DNA from 3 places in the Bradyrhizobium sp. STM 3557 genome. Region 3 is predicted to be linked to each of the others. Evidence: predicted binding sites of a transcription regulator. Region 3 holds the regulator's gene; each other region holds the start of a gene.
What was found. The regulator PhoB, encoded in region 3, activates phosphate uptake and scavenging genes when phosphate is short. The targets are predictions, from matches to a motif close to TGTCATNNANCTGTCAT.
Positions count from the first base shown of each region.

Region 1: a site for PhoB is predicted at 4,710-4,726, ahead of P6U24_RS14025 (esterase-like activity of phytase family protein). Genes of this name have one in related genera too.
Region 2: a site for PhoB is predicted at 4,185-4,201, ahead of P6U24_RS20415 (RNA degradosome polyphosphate kinase). Genes of this name have one in related genera too.

Region 1 covers NZ_CP120697.1:3,104,091-3,111,586, forward strand. Annotated here, with positions in the region: gene P6U24_RS14005 (phosphotransferase family protein) at 1-227, shown strand, start outside; gene P6U24_RS14010 (DUF6285 domain-containing protein) at 230-616, shown strand; gene P6U24_RS14015 (enoyl-CoA hydratase-related protein) at 723-1,502, opposite strand; gene P6U24_RS14020 (acyl-CoA dehydrogenase family protein) at 1,653-2,930, shown strand; gene P6U24_RS14025 (esterase-like activity of phytase family protein) at 3,019-4,608, opposite strand; gene P6U24_RS14030 (putative bifunctional diguanylate cyclase/phosphodiesterase) at 4,801-6,681, opposite strand; gene P6U24_RS14035 (hypothetical protein) at 6,627-6,875, opposite strand; gene P6U24_RS14040 (fatty acid--CoA ligase) at 7,112-7,496, opposite strand, start outside.
Region 2 covers NZ_CP120697.1:4,478,470-4,485,965, reverse strand. Annotated here, with positions in the region: gene ppx (exopolyphosphatase) at 421-1,923, opposite strand; gene P6U24_RS20415 (RNA degradosome polyphosphate kinase) at 1,933-4,128, opposite strand; gene P6U24_RS20410 (chromosomal replication initiator DnaA) at 4,246-4,929, opposite strand; gene P6U24_RS20405 (CDP-alcohol phosphatidyltransferase family protein) at 4,978-5,532, opposite strand; gene purM (phosphoribosylformylglycinamidine cyclo-ligase) at 5,694-6,767, shown strand; gene purN (phosphoribosylglycinamide formyltransferase) at 6,780-7,430, shown strand.
Region 3 covers NZ_CP120697.1:754,889-762,384, forward strand. Annotated here, with positions in the region: gene P6U24_RS03490 (ATP-binding protein) at 1-1,188, shown strand, start outside; gene pstS (phosphate ABC transporter substrate-binding protein PstS) at 1,328-2,338, shown strand; gene pstC (phosphate ABC transporter permease subunit PstC) at 2,436-3,434, shown strand; gene pstA (phosphate ABC transporter permease PstA) at 3,438-4,325, shown strand; gene pstB (phosphate ABC transporter ATP-binding protein PstB) at 4,322-5,143, shown strand; gene phoU (phosphate signaling complex protein PhoU) at 5,177-5,893, shown strand; gene phoB (phosphate regulon transcriptional regulator PhoB) at 5,909-6,613, shown strand; gene P6U24_RS03525 (GcrA family cell cycle regulator) at 6,819-7,334, opposite strand.

The DNA.
Region 1 (7,496 bases), 2.3 Mb from region 3:
GCGAGGAGCTGTTCGCCGGCTACGAGGCCGCGGGGCGTAAGGTTGATCCGGCGCGGGTAATGTTCTGGGAGGTGATGGGCACGCTGCGCTGGGGCGTCATGTGCTGCGGCATGATGCAGCGTTTCCGCCAAAGCCCCGATGATTCGATGGAGCGGGCCGTGATCGGCCGCCGCGCCTCGGAGACCGAAATCGATCTGCTGCGCTTACTGGCGCCACGAGGGACCTAGTCATGCAGGACGAGCCGACACCGATCGAGCTGACCAAGGCAGTTGCGAATTTCCTGCGCAGCGACATCGCGCCTTTGATCTCCGGCCATCAGGCTTTCAAGCTGCGCGTCGGCATCAATGCGCTGGATCTTGTGATCAGACAATTGACGCTCGCCGAGGCGAGCGACGCCGCGGAAGCCGCGCGGCTGGCAGGGCTGCTCGGCAGCAATGGTTCGTTGTTCGACATGAATCGCGAACTCGCGGAGAAGATCGCGAGCGGTGCTGTCGATCTCGCAACGCCAGGACTCAAGGAGCATCTCTGGCAGACCACCCTCGACAAGCTCGCCGTCGACCAGCCGAACTACGCGTCGTACAGGCGCGAAGTGGGGAGGGGGGATGCTGATGCCTAACTCTCCGACGTCATTGCGAGCGAAGCGAAGCAATCCAGGCCTCCTCCGCGGAACCGGTCTGGATTGCTTCGTCGCTGACGCTCCACGCAATGACGACAACGGAAACTTACCGCCCCAGCCATTTCGGCGGGCGCTTCTCGGCGAATGCCTTCGGCCCCTCGATGTAGTCCTGCGAGGCTGCCATCGCCCGCACCGCCGGGTAGTCGCGCTGCTCGGTGATGGCCTGTTCGAGCGACACCGCCATGCCCAGCCGGATCGCCTGCTTGGAGGCACGGATCGACATCGGCGAGTTCTTGGCAATCGTCTCGGCCCAGCGCTCCGCTGCCGCGAGCGCCTCGCCCTGCGGCACCACCTCGTTGACGAAGCCGAGTTCGAAACCCTCCTTGGCGCTGACGTGCCGCGCGGTCAGGATCATGCCCATTGCGCGCTTCATGCCGATCTGGCGCGGCAGCCGCTGCAGGCCGCCGGCAAGCGCTGCGAGGCCGACGCGCGGCTCGGGCAGCGCGAAGGTGGCGTTCTCGGACGCGATGATGAGGTCGCAGGCCAGCGCGATCTCGAAGCCGCCGCCCATCGCGACGCCGTTGACGGCGGCTATGATCGGCTTGTCGCAGTCGAAGCGCGACGTGAGCCCCGCAAAGCCGCCCTTGTCCCAACCGCGTTTGCCGCCGGCAGCCTGCCATTTCAGATCGTTGCCGGCGCAGAACGCCTTGTCGCCCTCGCCGGTGACGATCGCGACCCATTGCGCGGGGTCCGCGGCGAAATCGTCGAACACCCTGTTGAGCTCGAAATGCGCCTCGATGTGCAGGGCGTTATAGACCTCAGGTCGCGCCAAGGTGACGATCGTGACCGGCCCCTTGCGGGTGACTTTCGAGAATTTCAGCTCCATCAGCGCTCCCTCCGGGATTTCTGTTTGTGTTCGTCGATGACCTTAGCGCGGGCATCGGGCCCGTGGTCATCCAAATACGCAAGCGGGCCGAGCGCCACAAGCGCAGCACCGCTGCCTCAATAACGACAATAGACATCCGGGAGAGACGCCGTGGATTTTTCGCTGCCCAAGGAGCTTACAGCCTATCTCGACGAGCTCGACCGCTTCATCGAAACCGAGATCAGGCCGCTGGAGCAAGCGGACGACAACATCCGCTTCTTTGATCATCGCCGCGAATGGGCGCGCACCGATTTCGACAATGGCGGCTTGCCGCGGCATGAATGGGAGGCGCTGCTGCGAAGAGCGAAGGACCGCGCCGACGCCGCGGGACACCTGCGCTTTGCGATCCCGAAGCGTTACGGCGGCAAGGACGGCTCCAATCTTTGGATGGCCGTCATTCGCGAGCATTTCGCATCCAAGGGGCTTGGCCTTCATAACGACCTGCAAAATGAGCATTCGATCGTCGGCAACTTTCCGATCGTGACCATGCTCGACCGCTACGGGACCGACGAGCAGAAGGCGATGATCGACGGCGCGATCACCGGTAAGTATCGCATCACCTTTGGCCTGACTGAGCCGCATCACGGTTCTGACGCCACGCACATGGAGACCAAAGCGGTTCCAACCACGCGCGAGAACGTCAGGGGCTGGCTGATCAACGGCGAGAAGATGTGGACGACCGGCATGCACGTCGCCACGCACTGTGCGCTGTTCGCCCGCACGGACGGCAATGATGGCGACGCACGCGGCATCACCTGCTTCCTGGTGCCGGCGAAGGCCGATGGGGTGAAGGTCGAGGAATATATGTGGACCTTCAACATGCCGACCGACCATCCGCGCGTCAGCTTCACTGACGTGTTCGTACCGGAGGACGCGCTGTTCGGCGAGGTCGGACGCGGGCTGTCGCTGGCGCAATGCTTCGTGCACGAAAACCGCATTCGCCAGGCGGCGAGCTCGCTTGGCGCCGCGGTCTATTGCATCAACGAGAGTGTAAACTACGCGCGCGAGCGAAAGCCGTTCGGCAAGGCGCTGGCCGAGAACCAGGCGATCCAGTGGCCGCTGGTGGAGCTCGCGACGCAGGCCGAGATGCTGCGGCTGCTGATCCGCAAGACCGCGTGGGAAATGGATCAGCTCACCCAAGCGCAGGTCGAGCACACGCTGTCGGACAAGGTGTCGATGTGTAACTACTGGGCCAACCGGCTGTGCTGCGAAGCGGCCGATCGCGCCATCCAGGTGCATGGAGGCATGGGCTATTCGCGCCACAAGCCGTTCGAGCACATCTACCGCCATCATCGCCGCTACCGCATCACCGAGGGCAGCGAGGAGATCCAGATGCGGAAGGTGGCGGGCTTTCTGTTCGGCTACATGGGAGCGAACAAGCGCGCGTGAGAGCTGATCGGATTTGAGCGATTGGCCTATCAACAAGAAACGCCGGCCCTTGAGGGCCGGCGGTCGGATTTTTCGGCTTTCGATCCGATCAGCGGCGATCGTCGAAATCGAACCCGGCGAAATGCTCGAACGGATTGGTCTTCGGACGCACATAGGTAGGGAGGGTCACGCGATACACCAGCACTAATGTGTCGACATTGGCGCCCGAAGCATCGGCGTAGGCCTGGCCAACCATATGGCCGTCCTGGGTGATGAAATCGTTGTCGCTGCCCACGAACAGGAAATAGTCGTGCGGCGCCCTGGGATCGCCGACAGGCACGACCGCCATGCTCTCCCACTTCTCATAGAGGTCATTGCTGTCGCTCGGTGCGCCATTGTGCAAGCCGAAGCGGTTCAGCTGCGCATTGTCGTTGATGTCGAGGAATTTCTGGTACGTCGCGGGCTTGATCGTGCTGACAAGCACGCCCTTCGGTGCGACCGGGGTGCTGGGGCTGTCATACGCCGTGCCGGCGATATTGGTCGCCCCGGAAATGTCGAGCAGGTCGACGCTGCGATAGACGGAGCCGGCACTCTTCGCCGTGAAGCCGGCGCTGCTGTCGCGAGCGAGCACCAGGAATTGGTGATCGTTGAGCGCAAGCAGCTCGCTCTGGGCGGCGGTCAGCAGCGTTGTCGTCGTGGTGGTCTGGTCCTGGTAATGCGGCAGCTGCACGACATATTCGCCGACCAGCTTGGGCTGGCGGTGACGCAGATCATAGGCGAGCAAGCGCGTGTTGTTGCGGGTCAGCTTGATGGTCTTCGAACTGGTCGCATCGAGGTCCTGGATCAGCGCGCTCTGCAGCAGGATGAACAGGGTCTTGCGGTCCGGGCTCATCGCCAGGCCCTCGAAACCCTGGTTGTTCTGCCGCCCGGAGACCGGATTGCCCTTGTCATAGGTCACGCCGATCGGCGGACTGTTGGCAGAGAAGTCTTCGACCAGGTTGCCGTTGGTGTCACGGCGCATCGGGATGAACGCTTCCGGCGGCCGGATCACGTGCAACAGCGCGCCGTGGTGATCGTAGTGATAGACGTAAGGGCCATATTCGTCGCTGACCCAGTAGGTGCCGTCGCCGACATGCACCACGGCTTCATTGTCGAGGCTGATGCTCTTGTTCGAGGCGATCGGCAGATCGGGGAAGATGAGGTCCGTTCGCTGCACGCCGGCAGGGTCGAGGCCGGTTGTCTGCTGACCGCCCCAGCGATGAAACAGGGTCGAGCCTTTGTAGGCCATCTGCAGCTGGTTCTGGCTCTTGGTCGTGCCGGAATAGAGCGGACTGAGCGTGATCTCGAAGCGATGCAGCCGGCCGCGGAAGTCGACGGTCCCCTGGGTGTTCCAGCCGCGATCAGGCAGCATGTACAGCGTGCCGCCATAGCTGCCGTCGCGGTTCTTGTGCCAGCTGTCGAGATCCATCGCCATGCCCGAACCGAAGCCGCCGAGCGTGTCGCCGAACTGATCGACCGCGTTGGAGGGGATGCGGGCGACGCCGACCAGGCCCTTGTTGACGAATGTCTGTCCCTGGAAGGCAACAGAGGAATCGGCCGAGGCGGCGCCGGTCATCAGCAGCAGGGCGGTCGTGCCGGCTGCGAGATACCCCCAAGCGCGATGGCGCGGGCCCCTCAGAGAAGGGAGTTGTGGGATCATTGATGTCTGTCCAATTCGTAGGTCGGAGGCAAAGCAGGAAATGTCTTCGCGTCAGGAAAACGGAGGCGATGATCGCCGCGCGACAGATAAATCCGACTTTCATGGCACTGCGATGACATTTCGCGTGCTCGGACGCGCGATCAACAGTGCAGGAGTCTGCTGGCGAGGTGTTTTATGAGCTGCGCCTTTGTCTCAGGCCACGACGCGCTCGGCGGCCACCGGCGCTCCGGTCGATTGCGGCTTGCTGCTGGATGGCCGCTCGATGCCGTCACGGGTGAACAGTTCGTCATGCGGGCGCGGCCGGCCCAGCAGATAGCCCTGCGCCTCGTCGCAGCCTTCGCTCAGCAGGATCTCGAGCTGGCTCTGGGTCTCGACGCCTTCGGCAAGGATGGTGACGCCGAGGCTCTTGCCCAGCGTGAGCACCGCGCGCACGATGGCCAGGGCTTGCGGGCTGGTCTCGACCTCCGTCATGAACAGGCGATCGAGCTTGATCTTGTCGAACGGGAACGCGCGCAGCGTCTCGAACGACGAATAGCCGGTGCCGAAATCGTCAAGCGAGACGGCGATTCCGAGCGCCCGGATCTGGCGCAGCGTGTGCAGCGCGCCAGCCTTGTCGTCGATGATGGCGCTCTCGGTGATCTCGAGCTCCAGCCGGGCCGGCGGCAGCCCGGTCTCGAGCAGGATCTGATGGATGACGCGCGGCAGATCAGGGTGCTCGAACTGAACCGGCGACAGGTTCACCGCGATCCGGTAGGGCGTGCGCCAGACCGCGGCGCGGCGGCAGGCTTCGCGCAGCACCCATTCGCCGATCTCGATGATGGCGCCGGTCTCCTCGGCGAGCTTGATGAACTCCAGCGGCGGCACCAGGCCATGCCGCGGATGTCGCCAGCGCAGCAGCACCTCGTAGCCGCAAACGGTCGACTGGGGGATCGAGACCTGGACCTGGAAGTGCAGCTCGAGCTGGTTGAGCGCGACGGCGTGGCTGAGCTCGCGCGCCAGGATCTGGCGCTCGCGCACCGCATCGCCGAGCTTGCTTTCATAGAAGCAGACTGTCTTGGACGGATCGGCTTTGGCGCGATACATCGCGAAATCGGCGTTGCCGACCAGGGCCTCCTGCGTGGCGCCATCCTCGGGAAACACCGCCACGCCGATACTGGCGCCGACGTCGGCGGTGAAGTCGCCGATCTGCAGCGGCTCGGACAGGGTCTCTGCGAGCCGTTCGAGGAATGCGAGCAATTCCGTCCGCGTGGTCACGCGCTTGACGGCGGCAAAGCCGTCCCCGCCGACCCGCGCGGCGAGCTCGCCGGTTCCAAGGCAGCGCTCGAGCCGGCTTGCGATGAGCTTCAGCGCCTGGTCGCCCGCCTGGTGACCCCTGAGATCGTTGATCTCCTTGAACCGGTTGAGGTCGAGCATGAGGACCGCAAGGCGGCTTGCGCTCTTTCTCGCTTTGGCGAGCTCGGCCTCGAGATGGGCGATGAAGCGCCGGCCGTTGGGCAGCCCGGTCAGCGGATCGGTCAGCGCCATGTGCTCCAGCTTCAGCGTGGTCTCGCTGCGCGATCGCTGGTCGATCATGTGGCTCGCAGCGCCGATGCCGACAATGAAGAGAGAGACGCCGGCGATCGCCACCGCCATGCCCTGGAGCACCGCATCATCGGTGACGCCGACGGTCAGCGGAATCACGGAGACCGCCGCCATTCCCGTGAAGTGCAGGGCCACGATAGCCAGCACGAGGGCGCTGGCCGCGGTGTACTGCGCCCTGGCGCTGTCGATCCGGGCGCTCAGCTGCAGCGTAACGATCCCGAGCACGATCGGGTGGATGATGGACAGCGCGACATAGGCCGCTTCCCAATGGACGATGCCGCTGATGTGATAGGCGGCCATGCCGACATAGTGCATTGCCGCAATCGTGACTCCGACCATGGTGCCGGCCAGCACCGAGGCGAACCGATGCTTGCTGCCGGCCGCGAGGGCAAATGCGGCGCCGAAGCCGCCGATCGCAATCATCAGCGAGGCGATCGTCAGCATCGGGTCGAACGTAACCGGAGCGCCGGGATCGTAGGCGAGAACGGCCACAAATGGGTGCACCAGACCGAGCAGGCGGCGACGGAGGCCGTGTGCAGCAGCCAGCCGGCGCGTTGCAGGCCATCGGTGCGGCGCGCACGTTCGAGCAGCCCGATCGTGACGAGGCTGCCGACGATGCAGACGATCGCCGAGAGCCGAACGAGCCAAAGATTGTGCTCGTTGACGAGGCAAGAGATGACGCGCATGACAATCCGCAATGACCGCAGCCTAGCAAGTACCGCGCTTATCCGAAGATTGCGTTAGCGCCGCCGTGCTATCCCCAAGGCGTGAGTGCCGCCATCGGCTGCACAATTACGAACACGCGGCGTTGAGGCGGTTAGCGTGCTTATGAATCTGCGTAAAAAATACGGAGTGGCGGCGCGTAACCCCGCCGCGGCGGACAGGCTGCGGGCCGACGGCCTCAAACAGGATTGGCGGTCGCTCAGTTCACCTGCCGGTCCTTGCCGCTCCAATAGGGGGCGCGCAGGCTCCGTCGCAGGATCTTGCCAGAGGGATTGCGCGGCAGCGCGTCGATGAAATCGATGCTCTTGGGTGTCTTGTAGCCGGCAATGCGAGCGCGCAGGAAGTTGATGATGTCGGTCTCCGTAGCAGTCCTGCCAAGCTTGAGCACCACGACCGCCTTGACCGCCTCGCCCCATTTGTCGTCGGGAATGCCGATCACCGCCGCTTCCGCGATGTCGGGATGGTCGCACAGTGCGCTTTCGACTTCGGCGGGGTAGATGTTCTCGCCGCCGGAGATGATCATGTCCTTGATGCGGTCGTGGATGTAGACGTAGCCATCCTCGTCCAAGTAGCCGGCATCACCA
Region 2 (7,496 bases), 3.7 Mb from region 3:
CACGAAACGTTGGGCGGGGATGCGATGGACGCGCCGTGTCGCAATGTGTCTTGCACGCAATGTGTTTTGCACATCGACGAACGGCATGGGGCGGACGACGAAATCGTGTGGTCCTGGCGCCCCGGTGCTGGCGCTAAGTCTGCGGTGCGACGAGCTCGCGGACGACAGGGGCAAGAAAGCCGGTCCCTGGGGAGAGCACGTATAAGTCCGTAAACCGTCGTGCAGGGAATGCCGGATGATCTGGCTGATCCTGTGGTGACTGCCGCCTGCTTATCTTTCTGCAGGCGGGCCATGGGTGAGGCCTTCACCCGGCATTCCCTGCGCTCTCTGTTTTCCACGAGGGCTTCGATGCAAACGCCTCGGGCAATTCATGCCGCGAGAACGATAATGCATGTTCGGGAGCAGTGGGCTGGTGCGGTCTCAGCTCCGCACGATCGATCCGGAGCGGCCGACCAGCCGCGCGAGCTGCTTGAAGCGACTGCCGACGCGGTCGGCGACGAGATCGAGCATGCGATGCTCGAACACCAGCATCAGCTTGCGGTCCTGGGTGCGGAAATGCGTCGCGGGCAGCACGCCCGGCTGCGCGGCGGATACCAGATGCGCAACGCGAAAGGCTGCGCCGAGAATGCGCGCACGCTCGATCATTGCCGTGCGCAGCGTATGCGTCAGCTCCGGCGGCTCGTTCTCGTCGCGAAAGCCGGCGTAGCGGAAGAACACCGCCAGTGCGACGAAGATGCGGCCCTGGTGGCTGATGGCGCCGAAATTGCCGTTCAGGATCACGTCGTAGGTCAATTCGCCACGATGGTCGGGATGCATCCGCCAGCCGATGTCGGACAGCAGGCAGGCGGCATGGCGCAGCCGGCGGTCGTCGTCGGTCTCGTGCAGATGCACCACCCGCACCAGCCGATCCGTCCAGTCGATCAGTTCGCGCGCATGGCGGGCCGAGCGCGACAGCAGCTCGTTCAGCGTCTGCGCGGCGCAGAGCAGGCCGTCCTTGGCGCGCTCAGCGTCCGGGAGCTTGGAATAGAGCAGGCCCTCGCGCACGCCATAGGTCGAGAACACGATGGTCTTCGGCCTCGCGGTGCGGATGACATATTCGAGCACCAAGGCCGCGTAGGCGAGCAGGGGGCGACGCGCCTCGGCCACGCTCTCGATGTCGGCCAGCGTGTCGGTGACCACGAGCCGCCGCAGCCGGCGAACGAAATCGAGCGCCTCCGCCGCCGGAATGGCGTAGCCGTGCATCACCCCAAGCGGATATTCGCTCTGGATGATGTGAATGCGCGCCAGCGCGCGCCAGGTGCCGCCGACCGCATAGAAGGTACGGCCGCGGCCCGCTTCCAGTTGCGGCAGGTTCGACAGCGCGTCGCGCGCGATCCGCTCGGCCTTCTTCAGCGACTTCTCGGCGAGGTCCTGCAGCGCCAGGCTGCCGAGCGGCAAGGTCACGCCGCTGCGCACCTGGTGCCCGCGAATGTCGATCAATTCGAGCGAGCCGCCGCCGAGATCGCCGACGATGCCGTCCGGCTTGTGGATGCCGGAGATGACGCCGAGCGCGGAGTAGCGCGCCTCTTCCGGGCCAGTGAGGATCTGGATCGTGCAGCCGCAGATCTTCTCGGCCTTGGCGATGAATTCCGCTCCGTTGGAAGCGTCACGGCAGGCGGCGGTCGCGATCGCATAGACCCGGCCGACCCTCTGCACCTTGCACAGCGCGCGAAAGCGCCTAAGCGCGGTCAGCGCCTTGTCGACGGCATCAGTCGCGAGCAGCCCGGTGGTCTGCACCTCGCGCCCGAGGCCGCACAGCGCCTTTTCGTTGAAGGTCGTGATGAGGCTGCGCTCCATCGCCTGATAGACGACAAGACGAACCGAATTCGAGCCGATGTCGATGACGCCGACGCTGGTGGTGCGTCGGTTGAGCCGGTTTACCACAGCATCCCCTTAGGACGAGCTGCGTTCGGTTCGGCGCGTGAGCCGGCGCGGCGAGGATTCCTTGAGCGATTTTCCACGGCCGGACAGACTCGGATTGGTCATGAAGTAGTTGTGCAGGTTGAACGGCTCCTCGCCCTTCGCGGCCTTCATACGCGTCGACGAACCATCCGGCAACAGCTGCCAGCTCTGCTCGGTGTCCTTCAGGTTGGCGACCATGATCTGCTCCAGCACCTGCTGATGCACGGTCGGGTTCTGCAGCGGACAGAGCACCTCGACGCGGCGGTCGAGATTGCGCGGCATCATGTCGGCGGAGGAGATATACACCGCCGCCTTGGCGCTCGGCAGGCCTTGGCCCATGCCGAAGCAATAGATCCGGCCATGCTCGAGGAAGCGGCCGATGACGGATTTGACGCGGATATTGTCCGAGAGCCCCGGCACTCCCGGCCGCAGGCAGCAGATGCCGCGGACCACGAGATCGATCGAGACGCCGGCCTGCGAGGCCTCGTACAGCGCGTCGATGATGTCGGGATCGACCAGCGAGTTCATCTTCATCCAGATCGCGCCAGGCTTGCCGTGGCGGAGAAAGTTGGTCTCGCCCTTGATGTGCTCGATGATGCGCTTGCGCAAGGTGAGCGGCGACACCGCCATCTTCTCGATGTCGCGCGGCTCGGCATAGCCGGTGATGTAGTTGAAGACACGGGTGACATCACGCCCGATCGCGGGATCGGAGGTAAAGTAGGAGAGATCGGTGTAGATGCGCGCGGTAACCGGATGATAGTTGCCGGTGCCGGTGTGGACATAGGTGGTGAGACCGCTGCCCTCGCGCCGGACCACCATCGACAGCTTGGCGTGAGTTTTCAGCTGCAGGAAGCCGTAGACCACCTGCACGCCGGCGCGCTCGAGGTCGCGCGCCCAGCGGATGTTGGCCTCCTCGTCGAAACGGGCCTTCAGCTCGATCAGCGCGGTGACCGATTTGCCGGCCTCGGCGGCTTCCGCCAGCGTGCGCACGATCGGCGAGTTGTTGGAGGTGCGGTACAGCGTCTGCTTGATCGCCACCACGTCAGGATCGCGCGCCGCCTGCTGCAGAAATTGCACCACGACGTCGAAGGATTCGTAAGGGTGATGGACGATCAAATCCTTCTGCCGGATGGCCGCGAAGATGTCGCCGCCATGATCGCGCACGCGCTCGGGATGGCGCGGTACGTAGGGCAGGAATTCCAGGTCGGGGCGGTCGAGCCGCGTCAGCTGCGACAGCTCGTTCATCGCCAGCACGCCATCGACCAGGAACACCTCATCGTCGGTGGTCGACAGCGCCTCCTGCACGAAGGCGCAGAGCTCCTCCGGCATGTTGGATTCGATCTCGAGCCGGATCACCGAGCCGCGGCGCCGCCGTTTCAGTGCGGTCTCGAATGTGCGGACCAGGTCCTCGGCCTCTTCCTCGATCTCGATCTCGGAGTCGCGGATAATGCGGAACGCGCCTTGGCCCTTCACCGTGTAGCCGGGGAACAGGCGGGCGATGAACAGGCCGGTGGCCTGCTCCAGCGTGATCAGCCGCACCGTGCCGTCCTTGGTGGCCGGGAAGCGGATGAAACGGTCGAGCTTGCCGGGCATACGGATCAGCGCATTCATCGGCTTGCCGTCCGCGATGCGCGTGAGCTGCAGCGCGACGGTGAAGCCGAGGCTCGGAATGAACGGGAAGGGGTGCGCCGGGTCGATCGCGAGCGGCGTCAGCAGCGGGAAGATGTTGGCGAGGAAGTGATCCTCGATCCAGGCGCGCTCGCTTTTGGTGACGTCCTGACCGTCGACCAGCACGATGCCGAGTTCGGCCAGATAGGTCCGGAGGTCGCGCCAGATCGCCTGCTGGTCGATCGCGAGCTGGGAGACGGTCTCGTTGATCAGCTTGAGCTGCTCGAGCGGGGTCAGCCCGTCGGGGCTGCGCTCGGCGATGCCTTCACGGACTTGTGCCCGGATACCGGCAACGCGGACCATGAAAAATTCATCGAGATTGTTGGCCGAAATCGACAAGAATCGGACGCGCTCCAGCGCCGGATGCCGCGGATTGACCGATTCTTCCAGGACGCGGCGATTGAAATGCAGCCAGGACAGCTCGCGATTGATGAATCGGTCGGGCTTCGCGGCAATCGCCAACGGGGCGGCCTGAGGTGCCTCTTTCTCTTTGATTTCAGCGGCTTGTACGGATTCCATCAGAAATCGATCCATCTGAATGCGCACGAGATGCGGTGCGCCTTGCGTAATCCTATGCGATGGTTGGATGACGTTGCCGCGACAATGATGTTCCCTGCGCCCCTGCCGTCAAGGTCTTCAGGGCTCGGCTTGGCGCAACAGCTCCGCCGCCAGCGCCCGGGTGACCGGCCGCCCGAGCCGGAGCGACTCACCATCCAGCAGGGCAACCGCCTCCCTTGCTGCGGCGTAGGATCGCTCGATCCGGGTGGCAACGTAGCTGACCACGGCCTCGTCGACCGAAAGCTGGCGGTCGGCGCAGAGCTTGACGATCAGGGCGCGGAAGAGCTGGTCGTCCGGCGGCAGCAGCTCGATCACGGGAATTGCGCGCAGACGCGAGCGCAGATCGTTCAGGGCGATCAGCAGCGAGGCCGGTGCCTCGCGCCCGGTGATCAGGATGTAGGCACCATCCTCCCGCGCCATGTTCAGGAGGTGAAACAGGGCGCGCTCATCGATGGCGCCAGACCTCAAATCCTCGAGCACGAGCGCGCCGGTGGCGAGCTCTGCCGGGACATTGATGGCGCACAAGGCATGCGCAGCGACAGAGCGCGCGCCGGCCTGCTCGGCCCAGATGGCGGCGAGATGGCTCTTGCCCGAGCCATCCGGCCCGACCAGGAACATGGTTCTTGCAGGCCATTCCGGCCAGGCGTCGACCAGCGCGAGGCCGGCCGCATTGGCCGGGCCCTCGAGGAAATTGTCCCGCGTCAGGCTCTCGGCATGCGGCAGCGCGAACGCCAGTTGGCGGGGGGGAATGTGGCCAGCCACGTCAGGCTTTCTCCATCTCGAATCGCTCGCGGGCCGCGATCGTATCGCTCATCGCGGCTCGATCGTGTTCATGTGGTGCACCCATTCGACGAGATAGAGCGCCACCGAGACGAGCGTAAAGATGGTGACCAGGCCCATCAGGATCAGGTCGTAGGGCGCGGGATCGAAGCCGAAGCCGAGCGAGGCCAGCACCAGCGCCGCGAACCCGACCTGCGACACCGTGTTCAGCTTCGAGACCATCGACGGCTTCATCTCGACCGGCTTGTCGAACAGCCAGGAGACGATCACCGCGCCGACGATCATGATGTCGCGCGACACCACCAGGATGACGATCCAGCGCGGCAGGGCCCCCCAGATACCCAGCGTGACGAAGATCGACACCAGCAGCGCCTTATCCGCCAGGGGATCGAGAAGCGCGCCGAGCTCGGACCGGAGATTGAAGCGCTTGGCGAGAAAGCCATCAACGGCGTCGCTGACGCCGGCCACGACGAACACCGCGAACGCAATCTCCATCTGGTTGGAGGCAATCGCCCAGACGACGACTGGAACCAGAAGGATACGGCCGAGCGTGATCAGGTTCGGAATACTATGTGGGATGCTCACGCGCCGCGTCCTGACTACCGGCTTTAAGCCAAAAACAACCCCGTTTCGAAGGCAAGGGCGAACCAGCCGTTATCTACATAGTATAGGGAGGCTCCGCTTGCGAGCCATTGCACATCAGCGCGTTCCGACGTAACCAGCGGGCGACATTAAGGGTTTTTACCATGGCCGAACGCAAGAACGGGCTCACTTATGCCGATTCCGGTGTCGATATCGACGCCGGCAACCGCCTGGTCGATCTGATCAAGCCGATGGTGCGCGCCACCGCGCGCGCCGGCGCCGATGCCGAGATCGGCGGCTTCGGCGGTCTTTTCGACCTCAAGGCCGCCGGCTTCAGGGACCCGATCCTGGTGGCGGCCACCGACGGCGTCGGCACCAAGGTCAAGATCGCGATCGAGACCGGGCTGCACAGCGGCATCGGCATCGACCTCGTGGCGATGTCCGTCAACGACCTCGTGGTGCAGGGCGCCGAGCCGCTGTTCTTCCTGGACTACTTTGCCTGCGGCAAGCTCCATCCGGAAACGACGGCGTCTGTCGTGGCCAGCATCGCCGAGGGCTGCCGTGAATCCGGCTGTGCGCTGATCGGCGGTGAGACCGCGGAGATGCCGGGCCTGTACAAGGACGGCGATTACGACCTGGGCGGCTTTGCGGTCGGCGCGGCCGAACGCGGCACGCTGCTGCCGACCGGCGACATCGCGGCCGGCGATGCAGTGCTTGGGCTGGCGTCATCAGGTGTTCATTCCAATGGTTTCTCCTTGGTCCGCAAGATCGTGGAGCAGTCGGGCTTGGGCTTCGCTGCGCCGGCGCCGTTCGCGCCCGTCATGACGCTGGGCGGCGCGTTGCTCGCCCCGACCCGGCTCTATGTGAAGTCGTGCCTGCGCGCGATCCGCGAGACCGGCGCGGTCAAGGGGCTCGCGCACATCACGGGCGGCGGCTTCACAGACAACATTCCTCGTGTGCTGCCGAAGCATCTTGGCGTCAATATCGAGCTATCGCGTGTGCCCGTACTGCCGGTCTTCAAATGGCTGGCGGAGCAGGGTGGCATTGCCGAACTGGAGCTCTTGCGCACCTTCAACTGCGGCATCGGCATGATCGCGATCGTGAAGGCAGAGGCGGTCGCTGATGTCACCGAGGTGCTCAAGGCAAATGGCGAGACCGTCACGCTGCTCGGTGAAGTCGTCCCAGCATCTGGCGAGCAGCGCGTCATCTATAACGGTCATCTCGACCTCTCGCTGTGATCAGGTGATCTCATGAAGCGGCGCGTCGCCATCCTGATCTCCGGGCGCGGGTCCAACATGGCTGCGCTGATCCGCGCTGCGGCGGCAAGCGATTTCCCGGCCGAAATTGCCGTGGTGATCTCCAACCGCGCGGATGCGGCCGGCTTGGAGCGGGCCGGGCAGAGCGGCATTCCGACGCTGGTGATCGAAAGCAAGCCTTTCGGCAGGGATCGTGCAGGCTTCGAGGCCGTGCTGCAGGCGGCGCTGGACGAGCGCGGCATCGAGCTGATCTGCCTCGCCGGCTTCATGCGGCTATTCACGGCCGATTTCGTCCGGCGCTGGTACGGGCGGATGCTCAACATCCATCCCTCGCTGCTGCCGTCGTTTCCGGGCCTCGATCCGCACGGCCAGGCGTTGCGCGCCGGCGTGAAGATCTCCGGCGCCACGGTGCATTTCGTGATCCCCGAGACCGATGCGGGGCCGATCGTGATGCAGGGCGCGGTCGCGGTCAGCGATCACGACACGCCGGACACGCTGTCCGAGCGCATCCTGGAGGTCGAGCATCGGATCTATCCGGAAGCGCTGCGGCTGCTCGCGACCGGCCGGGTCAGGCTCGACGGCGATCTCTGCCGCAGTGAGGCCGGTGCGGGCGTCGGCAATTTTCTGATCTCGCCGCTGGCTTAGGACGGCGTCTGAAGAAGACGCGTCAAATGCAGAACTCGTCAGTTCAACAAACAAAATCCCCCGGGG
Region 3 (7,496 bases):
TTCGACGAGCTGCTGCCGTTCCGGGCCCTCATCGCGTTCTTGTGCATTGCAGCAGCCGCCCTGGTGCCCTGGCGGCTGCACAGCGCGGCGGTCGCGCGCGAGGACGTCCGAGGCGCCAACCCGGTCGAAGCCCCGGCCGTCAGCGCACTCGTGGCCGGCATGCCCGACCCGGCGGTGCTGCTCGACCGCGCCGGTCGCGTCATTCATCTCAATGCCGCGGCGGCCCAGCTGGCGCCGGCGCTGCGCCGGAACGAGCTGGCCCAGTTCGCCTTGCGGTCGCCCGAGATCATCACCGCGCTGCGCGAAGCTATCGCCACCACCGAGCCGCGCCGCGCCACCTATCTCGATCACGTTCCGGTCGACCGCTGGATGGAACTTGTCATCACGCCGGTTCCAGTGCCGACGGCGTTCGGCGGCACCGACAAATGCATGCTGATGACGTTCCACGACCTGACGCCGCTGCGACGGGTCGAGGAGATGCGCGCCGACTTCGTCGCCAATGCCAGCCACGAGCTGCGCACGCCGCTGGCGGCGCTGTCCGGCTTCATCGATACGCTGCAGGGGCCCGCCAAGGATGATGCCAAAGCGCGCGAGCGCTTTCTCGGCATCATGCATGCCCAGGCCACCCGCATGGCCCGCCTGATCGATGATCTGCTGTCGCTGTCCCGGGTCGAACTGTCGGCCCATGTCCGGCCGGACACCTCGATCGACCTGATCCCAATCATCCGCCAGGTTGCCGACGGACTGGAACCGCTGGCGCGCGAGCGGCAGGTCGTGGTCGAGATCGACCTGCCGGACAGCCCGGTGACGATCGCCGGCGACCGCGAGGAGCTGCTGCGGCTGTTCGAGAACCTGATCGAGAACGCTCTGAAATATGGCGCCTCGGGCGGCCGGGTGATCGTCTCGCTGGCCGCTGCGGTTTCGGGCGAGGGCACCCCGGAGATCCGGGTCAAGGTGCGCGATTTCGGACCCGGCATCGCCCCGGAGCATCTGCCGCGCCTGACCGAGCGCTTCTACCGCGTCGACGTCGGCGACAGCCGCATGCAGGGCGGCACCGGGCTCGGCCTGTCCCTGGTGAAGCACATTCTCAATCGCCATCGCGGCCGGCTGCTGATCGAGAGCGTGCCCAAAAATGGGGCGGCGTTTACCGCCTGCTTTCCCCAGCAAAAACCCGGGGTTGCGAAATAAAACCAAGCATTTTCAGATCTTGGCGCTGTCATCCAGCTGTCACCAAACCTTTATAAAAGCGGCAACGACGCCTCTTAAAGCGGCGCTGGGGAGCGCGATCGGGCGCAATTGGCGCTTCGTTCCCCAAATGGAGACCAGCATGAATTTCGTCAAAGCTATCGTCGCTGCCGGCCTGGTCGCCGCATCGACGTCGGCCTTTGCCGCCGACATCACCGGAGCGGGCGCGACGTTCCCGTTCCCGATCTATTCCAAGTGGGCTGACGCCTACAAGAAGGAGACTGGCAACGGTCTGAACTACCAGTCGATCGGCTCGGGCGGCGGCATCAAGCAGATCCAGGCCAAGACCGTGACCTTCGGTGCGACCGATGCTCCGCTGAAAGCCGAGCAGCTCGAGAAGGACGGCCTCGTTCAGTGGCCGATGGTGATGGGCGGCATCGTGCCGGTCGTCAACCTCGAGGGCGTCAAGCCCGGCGAGATGGTGCTGGACGGCGAGACGCTCGCCAACATCTATCTCGGCAAGATCACCAAGTGGGACGATGCCGCGATCAAGAGGCTCAACCCCAATGTGAAGCTGCCTTCGGACGCGATCGCCGTGGTCCGCCGTTCGGACGGTTCGGGCACCACCTTCAACTTCACCTATTATCTCTCCGAAGTCAGCGCAGACTGGAAGAGCAAGGTCGGATCGAACACGGCTGTCGAGTGGCCGGTCGGCGTCGGCGCCAAGGGCAATGAGGGCGTGTCGGGCAACATCAGCCAGACCAAGAACTCGATCGGTTATGTCGAGTATGCCTACGCCAAGCAGAACAAGCTGACCTACACCAAGATGATCAACAAGGCCGGCAAGACCGTGGAGCCGACCGTGGAGGCCTTCCAGGCCGCCGCCGCGAACGCCGACTGGGCCAAGGCTCCGGGCTACTACGTGATCCTGGCCAACCAGCCGGGCGACAAGTCCTGGCCGATGACGGCTGCGACCTTCATCCTGATGCACAAGGAGCCCACCGACAAGGCGGCCTCCGCCGAAGCCATCAAGTTCTTCAAGTGGTCGTTCGAGAAGGGCGGCAAGATGGCCGAGGAGCTCGATTACATCCCGATGCCCGACAGCGTCGTGAAGCTGATCGAGAAGACCTGGTCGTCGGACATCAAGAGCTGATCAGTTCGTTGATTGGTCCCTCTCCCTGCTTTGCGGGGGGAGGGCGTGTCCGGAAAGTGTACGGGTGCACGAGAACAAGGGGGCTGGCGTGGCAGACATGGCCGTTCAAAGCAATGCTGACGGGATTGCCTCCGCGGCGGGTCCGTATGACCGCGCCCGCGCGTTGTCCGCCTTCAAGCTCGGCGACATCACCTTCTACTGGATCACCCGGCTCTCCGCGATCTCGGTGCTCCTGATCCTTGGCGGCATCATCTTGTCGCTGATCATCGGTGCGTGGCCGGCGATGCGGGAGTTCGGCTTCCAGTTCCTGGTGACGCGGCGCTGGGCGCCTTCGGCCGATCCGCCGGTGCTCGGCGCGCTCGGGCCGATCTACGGCACGCTGGTGACCTCCTTCATCGCGATGCTGATCGCGATTCCGGTCGGGCTCGGCATTGCGATCTTCCTGACCGAGCTGTGCCCGCAATGGCTGCGCCGCCCGATCGGCATCGCCATCGAGCTGCTCGCCGGCATCCCCTCGATCATCTACGGCATGTGGGGCTTCTTCGTGCTGGGGCCGTTCCTGGCCTACACGTTCCAGCCGTTCATGATCAATCTGTGTGCGAACATCCCGGTCCTGCAGGACATCTTCGCGGGCCCGCCGTCCTATCTCAGCCTGTTCAACGCCTCGCTGATCCTCGCCATCATGGTGCTGCCGTTCATCACCTCGATCTCGGTCGACGTGTTCAAGACCGTGCCGCCGGTGCTGAAGGAAGCGGCCTATGGCGTCGGCTGCACCACCTGGGAGGTCGTGCGCAGCGTCGTCATCCCCTATACGCGGATCGGGGTGATCGGCGGCATCATGCTGGCGCTGGGCCGCGCGCTCGGCGAGACCATGGCGGTCACCTTCATCATCGGCAACTCGTTCCGCATCTCCTCCTCGATCTTCGCGCCGGGCACCACGATCTCGGCCGCGATCGCCTCCGAATTCCAGGAGAGCGACGGTCTGCATCAGTCGAGCCTGATCCTGCTCGGGCTCTTGCTGTTCGTTCTAACCTTCTTCGTGCTCGCCGCCGCTCGCCTGATGCTGATGCGGCTCGAAACCAAGGCGGGGAAATAAGTCATGGCTGCTGTGGATTTTGCGGTCGGCACGCCGGTCAATCCCGTCAATCCGATCTACGCGCGCCGCCGCCGCAAGGACATCGTCGTGCGCGGCCTCTGCGTCGCCGCCGCCTTGTTCGGCGTCACCTGGCTGGCGCTGATCCTGCTCGACCTGCTCTATGAAGGCCTGACCGGCCTGACCTTGCAGGTGTTCACCGCCGACACTCCGCCGCCGGGCTCGACCGAGGGCGGCCTGCGCAACGCCATCGTCGGCTCCGTGATCATGACGGTGATCGGGGTCGGCATCGGCGCGCCGCTCGGCCTGTTCGCCGGCACCTATCTCGCCGAATATGGCCGCAATGACCGCCTCACCTCGGTGATCCGCTTCATCAATGACATCCTGCTGTCGGCACCGTCGATCATCATCGGCCTGTTCGTCTATGGCGCGGTGGTGGTGCCGATGGGCGGCTTCTCGGCGATCGCCGGCTCGCTGGCGCTGGCCGTGATCGTGATCCCGGTCGTGCTGCGCACCACCGAGGACATGCTGCTGCTGGTGCCCAATCCGCTGCGCGAGGCGGCCTCCGCGCTCGGCCTGCCGCGCTCGCTGGTGATCCGCCGCATCGCCTATCGCGCGGCGCGCTCGGGCCTGATCACCGGCGTGCTGCTGGCGACCGCCCGCGTTGCCGGCGAGACCGCGCCGCTGTTGTTCACCGCGCTATCGAACCAGTTCTGGAGCCTGAACCTCTCCAAGACCATGGCCAACCTGCCGGTGACCATCAACAACTTCGTCCAGAGCCCCTACGCCTATTGGAAGCAGCTCGCCTGGAGCGGCGCGCTGCTGATCACGATCACCGTGCTCGCCCTGAACATCTGCGCGCGCGTGCTTGGCGCCGAGAGGAGCGCAAAATGACCGATATGTCCGTTTCCGTGTCCAGCCCCGCCGGCGCAATTCCCGCCAAGTCCCTGCCGGAAGCGCCGGCCAAGGTGACCGCGCGCAATCTCAACTTCTATTACGGCGAGCACCATGCGCTGAAGAACATCAACCTGACGCTCGGCACCCACCGGGTCACGGCCTTCATCGGTCCGTCCGGTTGCGGCAAGTCGACCCTGCTGCGCATCTTCAACCGGATGTACGACCTCTATCCGGGCCAGCGCGCGGTCGGCCAGCTGATGCTTGATAACACCAACATCCTCGACCCGAAGCTCGATTTGAACCTGCTGCGCGCCCGGGTCGGCATGGTGTTCCAGAAGCCGACGCCGTTCCCGATGACGATCTACGAGAACATCGCCTTCGGTATCCGCCTCTACGAGAAGATCTCAAAGTCCGAGATGGACGACCGCGTCGAGAAGGCGCTGCGCGGGGGCGCGCTGTGGAACGAGGTCAAGGACAAGCTCAATGCGTCCGGCCTGTCGCTGTCCGGCGGCCAGCAGCAGCGGTTGTGCATCGCCCGCACCGTGGCGGTGCGGCCCGAGGTGATCCTGTTCGACGAGCCGTGCTCGGCGCTCGACCCGATCTCGACCGCCAAGGTCGAGGAGCTGATCCAGGAGCTCTCCGAGAACTACACGATCGCGATCGTCACCCACAACATGCAGCAGGCGGCGCGCGTATCCGACAAGACCGCCTTCATGTATCTTGGCGAGCTGATCGAGTTCGACGACACCAGCAAGATCTTCACCTCGCCGAGCGATCGGCGGACCCAGGATTACATCACCGGCCGCTTCGGCTGACGCCGTCACGGACACATTGCCGAGGAGACAATCATGGCCAGCGAGCATACCGCCAAGGCGTTCGACAGTGACCTGCAGGAGCTGACGCGCCTGGTCGCCGAGATGGGCGGCCTGGCCGAGCGGCTGATCACCGATTCCGTCGACGCGCTGGTGCGCCGCGATGTCGCGCTGGGCCAGCGCGTGGTCGCGACCGATGCCGAGATCGACAATTTGCAGCGCATCATCGAGGAGCGGGCGGTGCTGACCATCGCCCGCCGCCAGCCGATGGCGATCGATCTGCGCGAGATCGTCGGCGCCATGCGGGTGGCGACCGATCTGGAGCGGATCGGCGACCTTGCCAAGAACATCGGCAAGCGCGTCGCGGCGCTGGAGAGCGACTTCCATCCCTTGAAGCTGATCCGCGGGCTCGAGCACATGACCGACCTCGTGCAGTCGCAGGTCAAGTCGGTGCTGGATGCCTATGCCGCCCACGACCTGCCGGCGGCGATGAGTGTGTGGAAGGGCGACGAGGAGGTCGACGCCATCTGCACCTCGCTGTTCCGCGAGCTCCTCACCTACATGATGGAGGACCCGCGCAACATCTCCTTCTGCATTCACTTGATGTTCTGCGCCAAGAACATCGAGCGGATCGGCGACCACGCGACCAACATCGCGGAAACCGTGTTCTACATGATCGAGGGTCAGCAGATGGTCGACAAGCGCCCGAAGGGCGACATGACGACCTTCGCGACCACGATCCCCGGCAACTAGGAAAGACGTTGAGCAATGAGCGCGCGCATTCTGGTGGTGGAAGACGAGGAAGCGCTGACCACGCTGCTGCGCTACAATCTCGAGACCGAAGGCTATGAGGTCGAAACGGTGGAGCGCGGCGACGACGCCGACACCCGATTGAAGGAGCGGGTGCCCGATCTCGTGGTGCTCGACTGGATGCTGCCGGGCCTCTCCGGCATCGAGCTGTGCCGCCGCCTGCGCGCCCGGCCCGAGACCAAGCAGTTGCCGATCATCATGCTGACCGCGCGCGGCGAGGAGAGCGAGCGCGTGCGCGGGCTTGCGACCGGCGCCGACGACTACATCGTCAAGCCGTTCTCGGTGCCGGAGCTGTTGCAGCGGGTGAAAGGCCTGCTTCGGCGCGCGAGCCCCGAGCGGCTCGCCACGGTGCTCGCCTATGGCGATATCGAGCTCGACCGCGAGAAGCGGCGCGTGGCGCGCTCAGGCAGGCCGATCGATCTCGGCCCAACTGAGTACCGCCTGCTCGAATTCTTCCTCGAACATCCCGGTCGCGTGTTCAGCCGCGAGCAGCTGCTCGACAGCGTCTGGGGCCGCGACATCTATATCGACGAGCGCACCGTCGACGTGCATATCGGCCGCTTGCGCAAGCTGCTCAATCCCGGCCGCGAGCAGGATCCGATCCGCACCGTGCGCGGCGCCGGCTATGCGCTCGACGACCGCTTTGCGAAGGCGGAGTCGTAGTACGACACGGGGCGTTGCGACACGTGCTACAACAAACACCGGTGTCGTCCCCGCGAACGCGGGGACCCATAACCACGAATGTTGATGGTTGAAGCGGGCTGGATCGGTGTCACGTCATAATCACACCCGCCGGTGATTATGGGTCCCCGCGTTCGCGGGGACGACAGCTGACGTTGAGCTACAATTGCGCCTGCAAGCTAGCAGCTCAGCGTGCCGGCTTCGGCTGCTGGCGGCGGCGGTCGGCCGCGGGCTGATAGGCGAGGCGCGAATGCTGCGCGCAATAGGGCAAGCCCGAGAGCGCCTTGCCGCCGCAGAAGAAGAAGTCGGGGCTCGAGGGATCGCCGACCGGCCAGTGGCAGGTGGCCTCGTTCAATTCGAGCAGCGAGCGGCGCTGGCCCATTGGCACCACGTTGTCGAACGTGACCGGATCCGGCTCCACCTCGATCTCGAACACATGCGCAAGCGCGGTGTTGCCGCGCGAAACCGGACGGGCGACGCGCATCATCTGCTGCGCGGGGCGCGGGGTTGCCTTGCGCTGGCGCGGCGCGGTTGTCGCCGGGCTCTTGGCACGGCCGGAGAGGCCGAGCCGGTGCACCTTGCCGATCACCGCATTGCGCGTCACGTTTCCGAGTTCCGCGGCGATCTGGCTGGCCGAAAGCCCGGCCTCCCAGAGCTTTTTCAACTGCTCGACGCGATCGTCGGACCAGGTCAATACCGTCATCGCATGTTTCCCTTCGCGTCGCGCCGGCCAATTCTGGGACGGCGCTGCGATGCCTATCTCAAGAAATCTCCTGCATGCTGAATCCCTTAGCCCTCGCCGGGCGCAATTGCGCTTCCGGACGTGTACGCGAAACAACCGAACGCTTTCAGGATCAGAACTGCC